Regions from separate parts of the Kaistia sp. MMO-174 genome, predicted to be linked through region 2. Evidence: riboswitches for the same ligand, from Rfam matches in the RefSeq annotation. Region 2 holds a riboswitch; the other holds the start of a gene.

Region 1 (7,127 bases), on a different contig from region 2:
GAGAGGTTGAAGTTGACGTTGACCATCTCGACATCCTTCTCGCTGAGGCCGACGGAGGCGAGGACGGCGCCGATATAGGCGTTCTGCAGGCTCGCCACCGAATAGCCGACCTTCTTGCCCTTCAGGTCGGCGAGCGTCTTGATCGGCCCGTCCTTGAGCGCGATCAGCGCGTTGAGCGGCGTCTCGATCAGCGTACCGATGCGGGTCAGCGGCAGCCCTTCCTTCACCTGCAGCATAAGGTCCGGCTGATAGGTGATCGCGATATCGGCCTGGCCGGCGGCGACGAGGCGCGGCGGCGCGCTGGCGTCGGCAGGCGCGATCATCTCGACGTCGAGGCCGTGCTTCTCGAAGAAGCCGCCCTCCTTGGCGATCACCAGCGGCGCATGGTCGGGATTGTAGAACCAGTCGAGCAGGACGGTCAGCTTGTCGGCCGCCTGGACCGGGCCGATCGTCAGGGCAGCGGCCAGGCCGAGCGCCGCGAGCCGGAGGAAGGGTTTCATCGACGTTTCCTTTGCAGGTCGAGGGGATTAGCGGATGGTTTCGGGCGCCCAAGGGGCGATATGGCGCGTGGCGATCTCGACCGCGGCGCGCACCAGCACGGCCATGGCGGCGAGAAGCGCCAGCGCGGCGAAGACGACGTCGGTCTGCGCCCTGCCGTTCGCCATCAACATGGCGTAGCCAAGCCCCGACGAGGCGCCGACCCATTCGCCGATCAGCGCGCCGACGGGCGCGTAGACAGCGGCGACGCGGAGTCCGGAGGCCAGCGCCGGCAGCGCGTCGGGGATGCGCAGATAGAGGATTTCCTGCCAGCGCCTGGCCCGGTAGAGGCGGCTCAGGTCGATCAGCCCGGCATCGGTGCGCGCCAGCCCGTCATGGAAAGCGGACGCGACCGGAAAGAAGATGGCGATCGTCGCCATGACGATCTTCGAGCCGATGCCGAAACCGAACCAGAGCACGAGCAGCGGCGCGATGGCAAAGACGGGAAAGGCCTGGGTGACGATCAGCAGCGGCATCAGGATGCGCCGGATCGCCGGAACGAAGGTCATGACCAGCGCCAGCGCGACGCCGGCGAGCGCACCGGTAACGAGGCCTGAGATCGTCTCGATCAGCGTGGTGACGGCGTCGCGGCGCCAGAGATCGGGCCGCTCGACGAGGGCGCGCCAGACACGCGCGGGCGGCGGCAGCATGAAGGGCGGCGGCGCGAAGACGACGATCACGATCTGCCAGATGGCAATCAGGGCGACGGCGACGGCGAGCCCGCGCGCGAGGCCGCCGGCCCAGCCATGCCGTCGCACAGTTCCCTCAAACTCTGCCCTTGCCACCATGGCGAAGCCGCTCCTCCGAAGATCGGACGAGGCCATGCGCATGGCGATGGAAACGAGCAGACGTCGTGAACCAGCTTCCCGTCCCTTCGCCGGCATGACCCGGATCAGGTTCGAAGGGTTCGGCCCCAGGCCATCTCAGCTCGCGTTCGCGAACACCCCTCGGAATGGGGCGAGCATGGCCGAGGATGCTTCCCCGTGCAAGGGGCCGGCAGAGCGGAGCTGCTATGCGGTGCCGTCGAGCGGGGTGGAGCCGAGGTGGACGCGAAGGGAGGCGGGCCGGCACTCGACGCGGAAATGCCGCGTCTTCACCGGCTCGCCATCGAGATTGACGTGCAGTTCCTCGTGCGAATCATATTCGATCCAGGCGCTGCGGGTCCTGATCTGGATGTTCTCGACGGCCGCCGCGCCCTGCCGCCACAACTGCGTGAAGGCTTCGAGCCGAGCATCGCCGGTGAGTTCCGGCAGGATGGCGAGGTCAAGCAGGCCGTCGTCGATGCGGGCTTCCGGGCAGAGCACGATGCCGCCGCCGGCCTGGCGGCCATTGCCGATCGCGAGCGCCAGGAAGCTGCCTTCCCACTCGAAGCCTTCGGCGCGGAAGCGGCCGCTATTGGCCGAGAGCTCGCGAAACCGGGTGACGCCGGTGACGACATAGGCGAGGCCGCCGAGCCGGCTCTTCAGCTCCGGATCGGTCTCGACGGTGACGCGCGAGCCGAAGCCGCCGGAGACGAGATTGACGAAGACGCGACCGTTCAGGCTGCCGACATCGATCCGTCGCGCCGGGGTCGTGGTGACGAGCCGGAGCGCCGCCGTCAGGTCGTCGACGGGAATGCCGGTGGAACGGGCGAAATCATTGGCGGTGCCGAGCGGCAGGATGCCGAACGAGCAGCGTTCCGGCGGCTCGGCCGCGAGCGAGGCGGCGAACACCTCGTTGACCGTGCCATCGCCGCCGCCGGCGACGATGCAGTCAATCGCGCCCTTGCGCGCTTCCGCGACGGCCTCGCGGGCGAAACGACTGGCGTCGCCCGCCTCCCAGGTCACGCGGACCTCGACAACATGGCCATCGGCGCGGACGGCGCCGACGGCCTCACGCACGCGCGGATCGCGCGCCGCCTTGCCATGCAGGATGAGCCGGACTTTCATGGTTCATCCCGCGAGGTTGGCGTGGCGCTACTTGTTGCCCCAGGCGGTCATCGCCTTGTCGAAGACGCGCTGGCCGGGTGTGCCCTTCTCGAAGGTCAGGATCGCGCGCTGGTCGTTGTTGTAGACGATCGGCAGGTCGATCCAGTTGCGCTCACGAAGCAGCGCGACGTTCTGCGCCATCGGCTGGGCGTCGTTCGAGAAGGCGATCCAGAAGAAGCCGTCGGCGACCTTGGCAGCGGCGCCGTCGAGCGGCTGGCCACGCGATTCCTCGGTCGGCTTCATCACCAGTGCCGGCACCGACTTGACGCCGCCGCCGGCGAAATTCGCCGGGGTATCCACGACAATCTCGACCAGATGGCTCGCCGGCAGCGCGCTGTCATTGTTCTTGCGGATGTTCAGCGTCACCTTCATGCCCTTCTCGGGCACGTCGAGATTGGCCTGGATCTCCGGGCCGTTCGGCGAATTGGCGTTGAACTTCCACGTCACATTGGCCGGAACCACCTTGACGTTCTGGGTGCCGTCGGTCGGCTGTTCGTAGAGGATTGCCTTCTGCGCGACGAGCGACTCATCAGCCGTTCCGGCCGCGGGCGCCGCGGCGGGAGCCGAGGCCGCCGGGGCCGTATCGGCCGGCTCGGCCGCGGCCGGCGCCTGGGCCGGGGCGGCGGAGCCGGTGCCCTCCGGCGTCATCACGCCGGCGAGCGGATCGGCTTCCTCGCCATCCGACGAAGGCTGGGCATCGACCGTGCGGACCGACTTCGCCGGCGCCTCTTCCGCGGCGCCGCCGCCGAGGCGATCGGAATTCTTGCTGCTCGCGGGCGCCGAAAGCGTCGGCGGCGCGTCCTCGTTCGACGCGGTCTTGGCGCCGGTATCGGAGGACGAGATCAGGTCGCCGATCACGTCCTTGACAACGCTGCGCTGCGACCAGACCAGCGCCGCGATGCCGCAAAGCATCAGCGCGATCAGGACCAGCAGAATGATCGTCGGCCAGCGCGAAGGCTTGGTGCGCTCGACATAAACGGCGGGACGCTCGGCAGCCTCGCGGTTGCGCTCGCGACGCGACGGACGGCGCTCGCGCGGCTCGTCGAAAGCGTCATTCCCCATCGGCGTGGCGCGCAGCGGCTCGGGCGCCCAGTCGGCGTCGGCGCTGAAATGACGGCTGTCGTCATGGTCGTGGTCATGTTCGAGATCCGCGTCGAAGCGGGGCTCGTCGGCCGGTTCCGGCGCCGACATCGTCGGCTCGCGACGGCCCTGCGGCGCGGCGCGATCATAGGCGCTCGGGCGCGTGGGCGAGACCTGCGGCCATTGCGGCTGCACCGGCGGCGGCTGGCGCGAAGGCTTCTGCGGCGGCTCGGGCTCGTGCCAGTCGGCCTCGATCTCGGGCTCGGACGCATGCGCCTCGTCGGCCTCGTCATGGAAGAATTCGGCCTCGGCGGCCTGCGGCGGAGGCGCTACGGGCGCCGGGGCCGGCGTCGGCGCGGCGGGCTGCTGACGCGGCGGCTCGGCGGCCGGACGCGGGCGGGCCACGACCGGCTGCGAGGCCGGCGTCGGCAGGGGCGGCGGAGGCGGCGGCGGCGCGATCTCCGCCTCCAGCTCTTCTTCGAGCTGTTCGACCGGCTCCGGCTCGACCGGCTCGGGCGTGACGGCAAGCGCCTCGGCAACGGCCGCCGCGGCGCTGACGCGGACCGGGGCCGGGCGCGCGGCGCTCGCCTCGCGCTCGACCTTGCGGATCGCCTCTTCCAGTTCCAGGCGCTGGCGCGAGATCTCGGACGTGGTCAGGGGCGGGTCGATGGACTTCAGCTGTCCGATCAGCGCCGTGCGCGCCTTGTCGTAAACTGAACGACGCGCGTCGCCGGATTCGCTCTCGAACCCGGAAACCGCCTTTTTCAATACCGCGTAATAGTCGGTCATCGTCCCATTCTACTAACTACGTCCGAACCGGCGCCTGCGATCGACAACCTCAGTCCTGAAACGGATCCTGAACCAGAATTGTATCGTCTCGTTCCGGGCTGGTCGACAGGAGCGCAACGGGCGCGCCGATCAGTTCCTCGACGTGACGGACATATTTCACGGCCTGCGCCGGCAGATCGTTCCAGCTACGGGCGCCGGCGGTGGAATCCTTCCAGCCTTCCAGCGTCTCGTAGATCGGCTCGACCCGGGCCTGCGCCGCCTGGGATGCCGGGAGATAGTCGATCTCGCGGCCGTCCAGCCTATATCCAACGCAAATCTTGATTTCTTCAAGGCCGTCGAGAACATCGAGCTTCGTCAGCGCGATTCCGGTGATGCCGGAGGTGCGGATCGTCTGGCGAACCAGCACGGCGTCGAACCAGCCGCAACGGCGCTTGCGGCCCGTCACCGTGCCGAATTCATGGCCGCGCGTGCCGAGGAAATCGCCGACTTCGCCGGTCTGCTCGGTCGGGAACGGACCCTCGCCGACGCGCGTCGTGTAGGCCTTGGTGATGCCGAGCACGTAGCCGACGGCACCCGGGCCGACGCCCGAACCGGTCGAGGCCTGGCCGGCGACGGTGTTGGACGAGGTGACGAACGGATAGGTGCCGTGGTCGATGTCGAGCAGCGCGCCCTGCGCGCCCTCGAACAGGATGCGCTTGCCGGCGCGACGCTCGCGGTCGAGCAGCTGCCAGACCGAATCCATGAACGGCAGGACCTTGTCGGCGACCGAGGCGAGCTCCTCGTAGAGCGTCTCGGCGAGGATCTCTTCCTGGCCGAGGCCACGGCGCAGCGCATTGTGGTGCGCCAGCAGCCGCTCGATCTTCTCGCGCAGCGCCGGCAGGTCGGCGAGGTCCATGACGCGGATGGCGCGGCGGCCGACCTTGTCCTCATAGGCCGGGCCGATGCCGCGCTTGGTGGTGCCGATGCGGGTGCCGGCATTGCTGTTCTCGCGGAAGGCGTCGAGTTCGCGATGCAGCGACAGGATCAGCGCGGCGTTCTCGGCGATGCGGAGATTGTCGGGGCCGACCTTGACGCCCTGCGCCTCGAGGCGGCCGATCTCGGCCACGAGCGCATGCGGATCGACGACGACGCCATTGCCGATGACGCCCATCTTGCCCGGACGCACGACGCCGGACGGCAGCAGGCTGAGCTTGTAGGAGACGCCGTCGATGACGAGCGTATGGCCGGCGTTATGTCCGCCCTGGAAGCGCACGACGATGTCGGCGCGCTCGGAGAGCCAGTCGACAATCTTGCCCTTGCCTTCGTCGCCCCATTGCGATCCGACGACGACTACATTCGCCATTGAACTTCCCTCTTCGACGTCAAGCCAATTGCTGATGCCACGCTGCGCGGCACGCGATAGGACTCACCCCGGCGAGCCGCCAGGACGAGGCGCGCGGACTATATAGACTCCATCTGCCCCGCGCGACCCCCGCGAGAGCATCTCAGCCCCTCAATTCTCCCAGAATACGTCCTGATCCGCCGGCCAACGCACGGCAAAGGCGTTCAAGATCTCTTTTGTTTCGCCGGCGGCATAATCATAGCGCCAGGCAACCACGCCGCGCGCCCCGTCGACGGCGCTCTCCGTCGGCGGCGTCGCCTCGGCGAGCGACTGCACGGTGATGGCCGCCGCCTCGGAAACCGGCAACTGGTCGAGCACGACGATCGCCATCGGGCGGGCGTGGCGGTTTTCGACCTTGATGCGATAACGCCGCTCGTCGGTCTTCTCCGACGAGATCAGCCCGCGCTCGCCGGTCTTGCGGTCGAGCGTCGTTCGCGTGACGCTCACCTTGTCGTCGATGCCGAATCCGAGCGTCAGTTCGCCATCCGGCGCGACGAAACCGAGCGGAACCGTGCCGACGAAGACGCCATCACGGTAAAGCACGGCATTGCCGCCGACATAGGGCGCGCCGGACCGGTTCTTGAACAGCGCCGTCAGGAAGGCGGCATCGCTCACCGCCGGCACCGCGCGCACCTCGATCGTCGGCGCCAGGGTCTCGGTCGCAATCCGCACCGAGCGATTGCCCTCGCCCGAGGCGATCGAAACCGGCTCGGCAATCCGGTATTCGGCACGGAAATCGCCGAAATCGGCGACGGCCTCCGCCTGCCCCACCGCCTCGGCATCCGCGCCACCCGCGGCCATCTTCCGGGATGGCGCCATCGGGGCGGGGGCCGGCGGCGCGATGGCGAGCGATTCGCGCGCCGGCTCCTGGACGAAGCGCGGCATGAAGCGAACGACGCTCTCATAGAGCTCGGGCGGCTGCGTGCCTTCGGCCGGCCGTGTCGTCGACAACGTCAACGCCACGCCGGACCAGTCCTCGCCGGTCTCCTGATGCAGCTCGGCCCGCCGGATCAGTTCCAGCTTCGGCTCGGCCGCCGTCTCGCCCAGCGCCAGCGAGATGTCGTAGGCGGGGCTCCATCCGGCCGACTCGGTGCGGTAGCCGAGCGTCAGCTGGCCCGTCGCCGGCTGGTCGGCCTGCAGCTCGATCCGCGCCGTCAGCTTCGGCAGGGACGGCGGCAGCGCATCCATCGCCTTCTGCCGCTCGGCGATGGTCTTCTCGACGCCGCGCTTTTCGATGCGAAGCGCGGCGCGCTGGCGGTCGATCTTCTCCCGCTCGAGCCCGAGGCCTTCGGCGGTCTCGACCCAATTGCCGATCGACTTGCCTTCCGCCATGCCCTTGGCGAGCCCCTCGGGCACGCTCTCGGCCAGCTGGT
Region 2 (7,127 bases):
ATGTCGAAGATCCGCAGGATCGGGATCACCCGAGTGAATTGCAATCCGTCCGCCGCGGCAGCCTTGATCGGGTCGGCTTCGGCGGCGATCGCCGCCGCGAGGACGTTCCAGTCGTCGAGCCCGAACTGGCGGGCTACGATCTCGAGCGTTTCGCCGTGGGTGAGTTCGATATCGCGCTCGGCCATCACCGCCCGCAGCGCCTTTGCCATGGATTTGGCATCGCGAAAATCGCGCATACAACCTGTTCCTTGCCTCAGGGCGAACGCAGTCACGTCAGTGCTTGCATTGCTGAGGCGTTCGCCGGGGCCAACGGATCAGGTTCGGTTCATCCGGTGCATTCACCATACCCCGAAGGGCGCAAGCGGCAGGCTGCACCAGCCTGCCGCGATCTTAGTCGACGCGGTCGACGCGTCAATCGGCTCAGTCGATCAGCTTGTAGGCCGGCACCGTCAGGAACGGCTCGAAGGTCTTGGCCGTCGAGAGCTTGGCGAACAGGCTGATCGCCTCGGGGAAGCGACCGGCGGCATAATTGTCCGGACCGACCTCACCCTTCACCACTTCCATCTCCTCGGCCAGCGCGCGGCGGAACAGTTCCTCCATCACCTTCTGGCCGTCTTCCAGCGTCGCCTCGAAGTTCAGCTGCTGCCAGATCTGGGCACGGCTGATCTCGGCCGTCGCCGCATCTTCCATCAGGTTGTAGATCGGCACCGCGCCGCGACCGCGCAGCCATGCCTCGATATACTGGACGCCGACGCGGATGTTGTGGCGCAGGCCCTCTTCCGTGCGGGTGCCGTCATGGATCGCGAGCATGTCCTTCTGGCCGAAGGAAACCTCCTCGCGCAGGCGCGAGAGCTGGTTCGGCGTCGGCATCAGGCGATCGAACACTTCCATGGCGACCGGCACGAGGTCGGGATGCGCCACCCAGGTGCCGTCATGGCCGGCATTGGCCTCGCGCTCCTTGTCGGCGCGCACCTTGGCGAAAGCCGCCTCGTTGGCCTCGGGATTGTTCTTGATCGGGATCTGCGCCGCCATGCCGCCCATGGCGAAGGCGCCGCGGCGGTGGCAGGTCTTGATCAGGAGTTCCGAATAGGCGAGCAGGAAGGCCTTGCCCATGACGACCTGGCCGCGATCCGGCAGCAGGAACGCCTTGTTGTTGCGCAGCGTCTTGATGAACGAGAAGATGTAGTCCCAGCGGCCGCAATTGAGGCCGGCCATGTGATCCTTCAGCTCGTAGAGGATCTCGTCCATCTCGAAGGCCGCCGGCAGCGTCTCGATCAGCACGGTCGCCTTGATCGTGCCATGCGCGAGGCCAAGCGCCTCCTCGGCATAGGTGAAGACCTCGTCCCAGAGACGGGCCTCCAGATGGCTCTCGGTCTTGGGCAGGTAGAAATACGGGCCCGAACCCTGCGCCAGCGCCGCCTTGGCGTTGTGGAAGACATAGAGGCCGAAATCGACCAGCGAGCCGGATGCGTCCATGCCGTCGAAGGTGATGTGGCGCTCGGGCAGGTGCCAGCCGCGCGGACGGATGATCAGCACGGCCGGATTGGCGCCGAGCTTGTAGGCCTTGCCGGTGCGCGGATCGGTGAAGTCGATCCGGTTTTCCCAGCGATCCCTGAGATTGAGCTGGCCCTCGACCATGTTGGCCCAGACCGGCGAGGACGCATCCTCGAAGTCGGCCATGAAAACCTTCGCGCCCGAGTTCAGCGCGTTGACGATCATCTTGCGGTCGACCGGGCCGGTGATCTCGACGCGACGATCCTGCAGGTCGGCCGGGATCGGCGCGACCTTCCAGTCGCCTTCGCGGATCGCCTTGGTCTCGGGCAGGAAGTCCGGCAGGCCGCCATTGTCGAAGAAGACCTGGCGCTCGTTGCGGAACTCGAGCAGGGCCCGGCGCTTGGCGTCGAACCGGCCGTGCAGTTCGGCGACGAAGGCGAGCGCCTCCGGCGTCAGGATCTCGTCGAAGCGGGGACCGATCTCCCCCTTCACAGCCAGACGTTCAGCGTTGGTGGCGGACATGACAACTCCTCGGTGGGAACGTTGGAGCGACTATGCCACGCCACCGTCTTCAACTGAACCTGCACGATCAGGGCAGAACTTGTTCCGAATTGGAAAAGGTCGCCTACTTGCCGCGATAGCGCGCGATCCGGGTGGAAAAATCGCGCGCTGCCGCCGCAGGGTCTTCCGCCGCGATGATGGCGGAGACAATGGCGAGGCCATCGGCGCCCGCTGCCAGCGTCGGTTCGACATGCTCCGGCTTCAGGCCGCCGATGGCGACGACGGGCAGGCCCACCGTCCTCTTGACGCGACCGAGATGCTCGAAGCCGATCGGATCCGGCGCATTCGGCTTGGTCGAGGTGGCGAAGACCGGGCCGACACCGAGATAGTCGATCGGGCCGAGTTCTTCCGGCGTCAGTTCGTGCATCTGCGCCGCCGACAGGCCGAGGATGCGATCCGGGCCGATCAGCTCGCGCACCTTGGCGACCCGCATGTCGCTCTGGCCGACATGCACGCCATCGGCGTCGACCGCCAGCGCGACGTCGACGCGATCATTGATGATGAGCGGGATGCCGCGCGGCCGCAGCAGGTCGACCAGCGCCGACGCCGTCGCGACGAAATCGCGGGTCGAACCCTGCTTGAAGCGGTGCTGGACGAGCGTGACGCCGCCATCAATGGCGGCGCGGACGGTCTCGACGACGCCGCGCGGCCCGGCAAGATCCTCGTCGGTGACGAGATAGAGCGAAAGATCGAAAGGACGGCTCATCAGACATTCACCTCTTCAACGGTCTTGATCGTGGCGTAACGCTCGAGCATGCCGGCATCGGCGGCGTGGAGCGCATCGCACAGTTCGGCGGGAAGGTGTCCCGGCCCGGTCACGCGCGCAGCGGCCGCGGCGCCGGCGGCGCCATAGACGGCGAGCGCCGCCACGGCGGCCTCGAAGGGCGGACGCACGGCCGCGAACGCCGCCACGGTCGCCGAAAGCGCGCAGCCGAGAGCGGTCGAAAGCGGCATCAGCGGACTGCCGCCGGTGACTGCCACCACCGTATCCCCGTCCGTGACGTAGTCGGTCTCGCCGGTGATGGCGACGACCGCGCCGCTGGCGCGCGCCAGCGCCTTGCCGGCTGCGAGCGCCGCATCGGACGAGGCGGTCGAATCGACGCCCTTGCCCCCTGCCCCGGCGGCTCCCGCCAGGCTCATGATCTCGCTCGCATTGCCGCGGATGATCGCCGGGCCGGCCCGGCTCATCTCGACGGCGAAATCGGTGCGGAACTTCGTGGCGCCGCAGCCGACCGGATCGAGGACCCAGGGCTTGCCGAGCGCCACCGCCTGCTTCACCGCGCGGCGCATGCCCTCGATCCATTGCGGCGACAGCGTGCCGATATTGATCACCAGCGCGCTGGAGATCGCGACGAACTCGTCGACCTCCTCGGCGGCGTGCACCATGGCCGGCGACGCGCCGACGGCGAGCAGCACATTGGCCGAGATCGTCATGGCGACGTAATTGGTGATGTTCTGCACGAGCGGACGGGCGGCGCGCATGGCTTCGAGCGCGCCGGCGGCGTCGGCGACCGTCAGGTGGCGATGTTGGGTGGGAGACAAGAATGGACGTCCTTTGCTGTGACGCAGGACGGAACGATGGCAAGGTCATCCAGGTGCGGAAGCATCCAGGCGCTTGACTCAATCCCTCCGCCGGCATGATCCGGATCAGGTTCGCGGGTTAGTCCAAAGACCTCTCAGCCAGGATCCGCCGGAAAATCCGATGGATCAGGGCACCCCGATGAGACGAGCGGACCCTATCACGGCTTGGCATCCAGGCAAGGGGCAAGCGGTCGTCAACGGACCTGCCGGGCCCTTGTGACCGCGGTCACGGCGACCTAACCTCGGGGCCTGCTAGCTTTCGCCTTTGCAATCCGCGTCCGGGCCGAGGCCTCGGCCGCCGCACGAGACCCGCCGCATGCTCCAGCCCTATCCCGGCCGCCAGCAGTTTTCCACGCAGGCCCTGCCCGCGAAGGACCGATTCCCCGTTTTCTGCGAGGAGATCGTCCGCCGCGCCGTCGCGCTCGACATCGTCCGCCACGACGACAGCCCGTTCGAAGGCGAGATCGAGCTCTGCCAGGCCGGCCCTGTCGATATCGCCATCATCTCCACCTCGCCGGCGAGCTATCTGCGCACGCCGAGCCTGGTGCGAGACGGCAACGACGCGCTGTTCGCCTTTCTCTGCGTCGAGGGACAAATGATGGCGACGCAGGGCGAGCCGCGCCGCATCGCTCCCGGCGACGGCCTTCTCTGCGACAGTTCGCAGACCGGCGGACTGCGCATGGAGACGGCGACGCGCTACTGGGGCGTGCGCACCTCGCGCGCCCACATCGCAACCCTGACGCCGCGCATCGACCGCCTCGCCGGCGCGCCGCTCGGCGACCATGCCTTCGCGCTGCGCCTGCTCACCAGCTACCTCGAAGGCCTGTTCAGCCATGGCGCGCCACTCGGCAATACGACCGCGCGCGTCTTCGGCGAACATCTCGTCGACCTGATCGCCGTCGCGCTCGGCGCCAGCGGCGAGGCGCGCGAGCAGGCCGAGGCCGGCGGCGTCCGCGCCGCCAGGCGCGCCACCATCCTGCGCGCCATCGAAAAGGAGAGCCACGACCCGAAGTTCAGCGCCGCCCGCCTGGCGGCGCGGCTCGGCATCACGCCGCGCTACGTTCACGTGCTGCTGGAAGAAACCGGCCAGACCTTCGCCGAGCATGTGCTGAACGCCCGTCTCGCGATGGTGCTGAAGCGCCTGCGCGACCCTGACGCCCGCCATATGAAGATCATCGAGATCGCCAGCGAAGCTGGCTTCACCGATCTCTCGCATTTCAACCGCAGCTTCCGCCGCCGCTTCGGCGACACCCCGACCGGAGTGCGGGCGATGAAGGCGCGCCTCTGGCTAGAGGCCTGACCAAGGCCTGCGCGATCGCCGAAGGGATGGAGCGGCGACGCGCAAAGGACTAGCGTGGCAGGGCCATGGCGACGGAGCGAGGGGCATGAACAAGAGCCGGATCGAGGCGTTCAGCGACGGCGTCATCGCCATCATCATCACCATCATGGTGCTGGAACTGAAGGTGCCGCACGAAGCGGACATCCACACGCTGCTGCCGCTGCTGCCGGTCTTTCTCAGCTATGTGCTGAGCTTTGTCATGATCGGCATCTACTGGAACAACCACCATCACATGTTCCACGCCGTGCGGCATGTGCGCGGCGGCGTCCTCTGGGCCAATCTGCACCTGCTGTTCTGGCTGTCGCTGATGCCCTTCACCACGGCCTGGATGGGCGAGAACCACATCGAATCCGTACCGGTCGCCGTCTATGGCTTCGTGCTGATGATGTCCGGCATCGCATACTACATCCTCGCCCGTGCGCTGATCCGCCTCGAGGGCTCGGAGTCGCCCATCGCGATCGCCTTCGGCAAGGACAGAAAGGGCCGGATCTCGGTCGCCATCTACGCGGCCGCGATCGCCCTCGCCTTCCTGAGCCCGTGGATCGCGATCGGCTGCTATGTGGCCGTGGCGCTGATCTGGCTGGTGCCGGACCGCCGTGTCGAGCGCGTGCTGCTCGCCGCCCATCCCGGCCAGGCCCCACCGGAACGATAGCGCCCGGCAACGCCGCACTATTTGCAGCCAAAGGCCCCGGTTGGGCGTATGATCACGCCATGTACCTCCAGTTTCCGAACCGAAGCCGCAGTTACAGCCCCTCGCATCACCGGATCCAGTTCTGGGGCTATGACAGCGCGCTGGAAATCTCGTTCTTCCTGGAAACGGATGCCCTCGCGCGGATTGATCCGGGCGGCGGACTGGACGAGGCGGCGGCGCTGCAGGCCTTCGACGCCAACCGGGCGCGGATCGAACGCGCGGCCGAGCGGGTCTATTCCCGCCATGCGCAGGGATCCTACCTGCTGACCGCCGACGATCTTTGAGGGATCAGGCGGGAAGCCCCGCCGGTTTCGGGCCGCCATAGGCCCAGTCCAGCAGTTCGATCGTATGCACGACCGGCACCCCGCCCGAGAGCTGGGTGATGCAGCCGATGTTGCCGGTCGCGACGACATCCGGCGCGACCTTGGCGATGTTGCCGAGCTTGCGCGCCTTCAGCTGCTGGGAGAGCTCCGGCTGCAGCATGTTGTAGGTACCGGCCGATCCGCAGCAGAGATGTCCCTCCGGCACGTCGCGCACGGTGAATCCAGCCTTCGACAGCAGCGTCTTCGGCGTCGTCTTGATCTGCTGGCCATGCTGCATCGAGCAGGCGGAGTGGTAGGCGACGGTCAAAGGCTTGGGAGCGGCAACCGGCGCCAGCTTCAGGCTCTCGAGATATTCCGTGATGTCCTTGGCGATCGCCGAAACCCGCTTCGCCTTCTCGGCGTAGGCGGCGTCCTCGCGGAACATGAAGCCGTAGTCCTTGATCGTCGTGCCGCAGCCGGACGCCGTGATAATGATGGCGTCGAGCCCCTCGCCATCCATCTCGGCGATCCAGGCGTCGATCGTCCGCTTCGCCGTCTCGTGCGACTGCTCGGATTTGCCCATGTGGTGGGCGAGCGAACCGCAGCAGGTCTCCCCCCTGGCGATCACCACCTCGACACCGACCCGGTTCAGCAGGCGGATCGTCGCCTCGTTGATGCCGGGATCGAGCACCGGCTGGACGCAGCCCGAAAGCAGCGCCACCCGGCCGCGCTTCTCGACCTGGGTCGGGAACGTGCCCGGCCCCTCCGAAGCGGTGCGACCATGCGGGAAGCGCGGCGCCAGCTTCAGCATGGCGCTGATCCGCTTGAAGCCCGGCACCTTGCCGATCGGGCCCGCGAAGGGACGCGCCATGGCGGCGCCGACAAGCGCCAGGCGAAAGCGATTGCGATAGGGCAAGATGCCCGCGATCGCGGTGCGGATCACCTTGTCGGCGAGCGGGCGGTCATAGGTCTCCTCGATATGCGCGCGGGCATGATCGACGAGGTGCATGTAGTTCACGCCGGACGGACAGGTCGACATGCAGGAAAGGCAGGACAGGCAGCGATCGACATGCTTGACCACCTGCTCGTTGGCCGGCTTGCCGCCCTCCAGCATGTCCTTGATCAGGTAGATGCGGCCGCGCGGACTGTCGAGTTCGTC

What was found. A riboswitch is a leader RNA that binds a small molecule or an ion and turns the genes downstream of it on or off. The one in region 2 is predicted to bind thiamine pyrophosphate.
Region 1: another riboswitch for thiamine pyrophosphate. It lies ahead of WFK98_RS21175 (ABC transporter permease); the one in region 2 lies ahead of thiM (hydroxyethylthiazole kinase).

What each region holds. Positions count from the first base shown of each region.
Region 1 covers NZ_JBBCUO010000006.1:90,609-97,735, reverse strand. The annotation lists gene WFK98_RS21180 (ABC transporter substrate-binding protein) at 1-500, opposite strand, end outside; gene WFK98_RS21175 (ABC transporter permease) at 528-1,325, opposite strand; TPP riboswitch at 1,390-1,495, opposite strand; gene yegS (lipid kinase YegS) at 1,548-2,465, opposite strand; gene WFK98_RS21165 (hypothetical protein) at 2,493-4,373, opposite strand; gene WFK98_RS21160 (adenylosuccinate synthase) at 4,423-5,715, opposite strand; gene WFK98_RS21155 (mucoidy inhibitor MuiA family protein) at 5,866-7,127, opposite strand, start outside.
Region 2 covers NZ_JBBCUO010000001.1:771,656-778,782, reverse strand. The annotation lists gene WFK98_RS03360 (glyoxalase superfamily protein) at 1-236, opposite strand, end outside; gene aceB (malate synthase A) at 421-2,016, opposite strand; gene thiE (thiamine phosphate synthase) at 2,120-2,761, opposite strand; gene thiM (hydroxyethylthiazole kinase) at 2,761-3,597, opposite strand; TPP riboswitch at 3,663-3,785, opposite strand; gene WFK98_RS03340 (helix-turn-helix domain-containing protein) at 3,953-4,936, shown strand; gene WFK98_RS03335 (TMEM175 family protein) at 5,022-5,627, shown strand; gene WFK98_RS03330 (DUF1488 domain-containing protein) at 5,687-5,950, shown strand; gene glcF (glycolate oxidase subunit GlcF) at 5,955-7,127, opposite strand, start outside.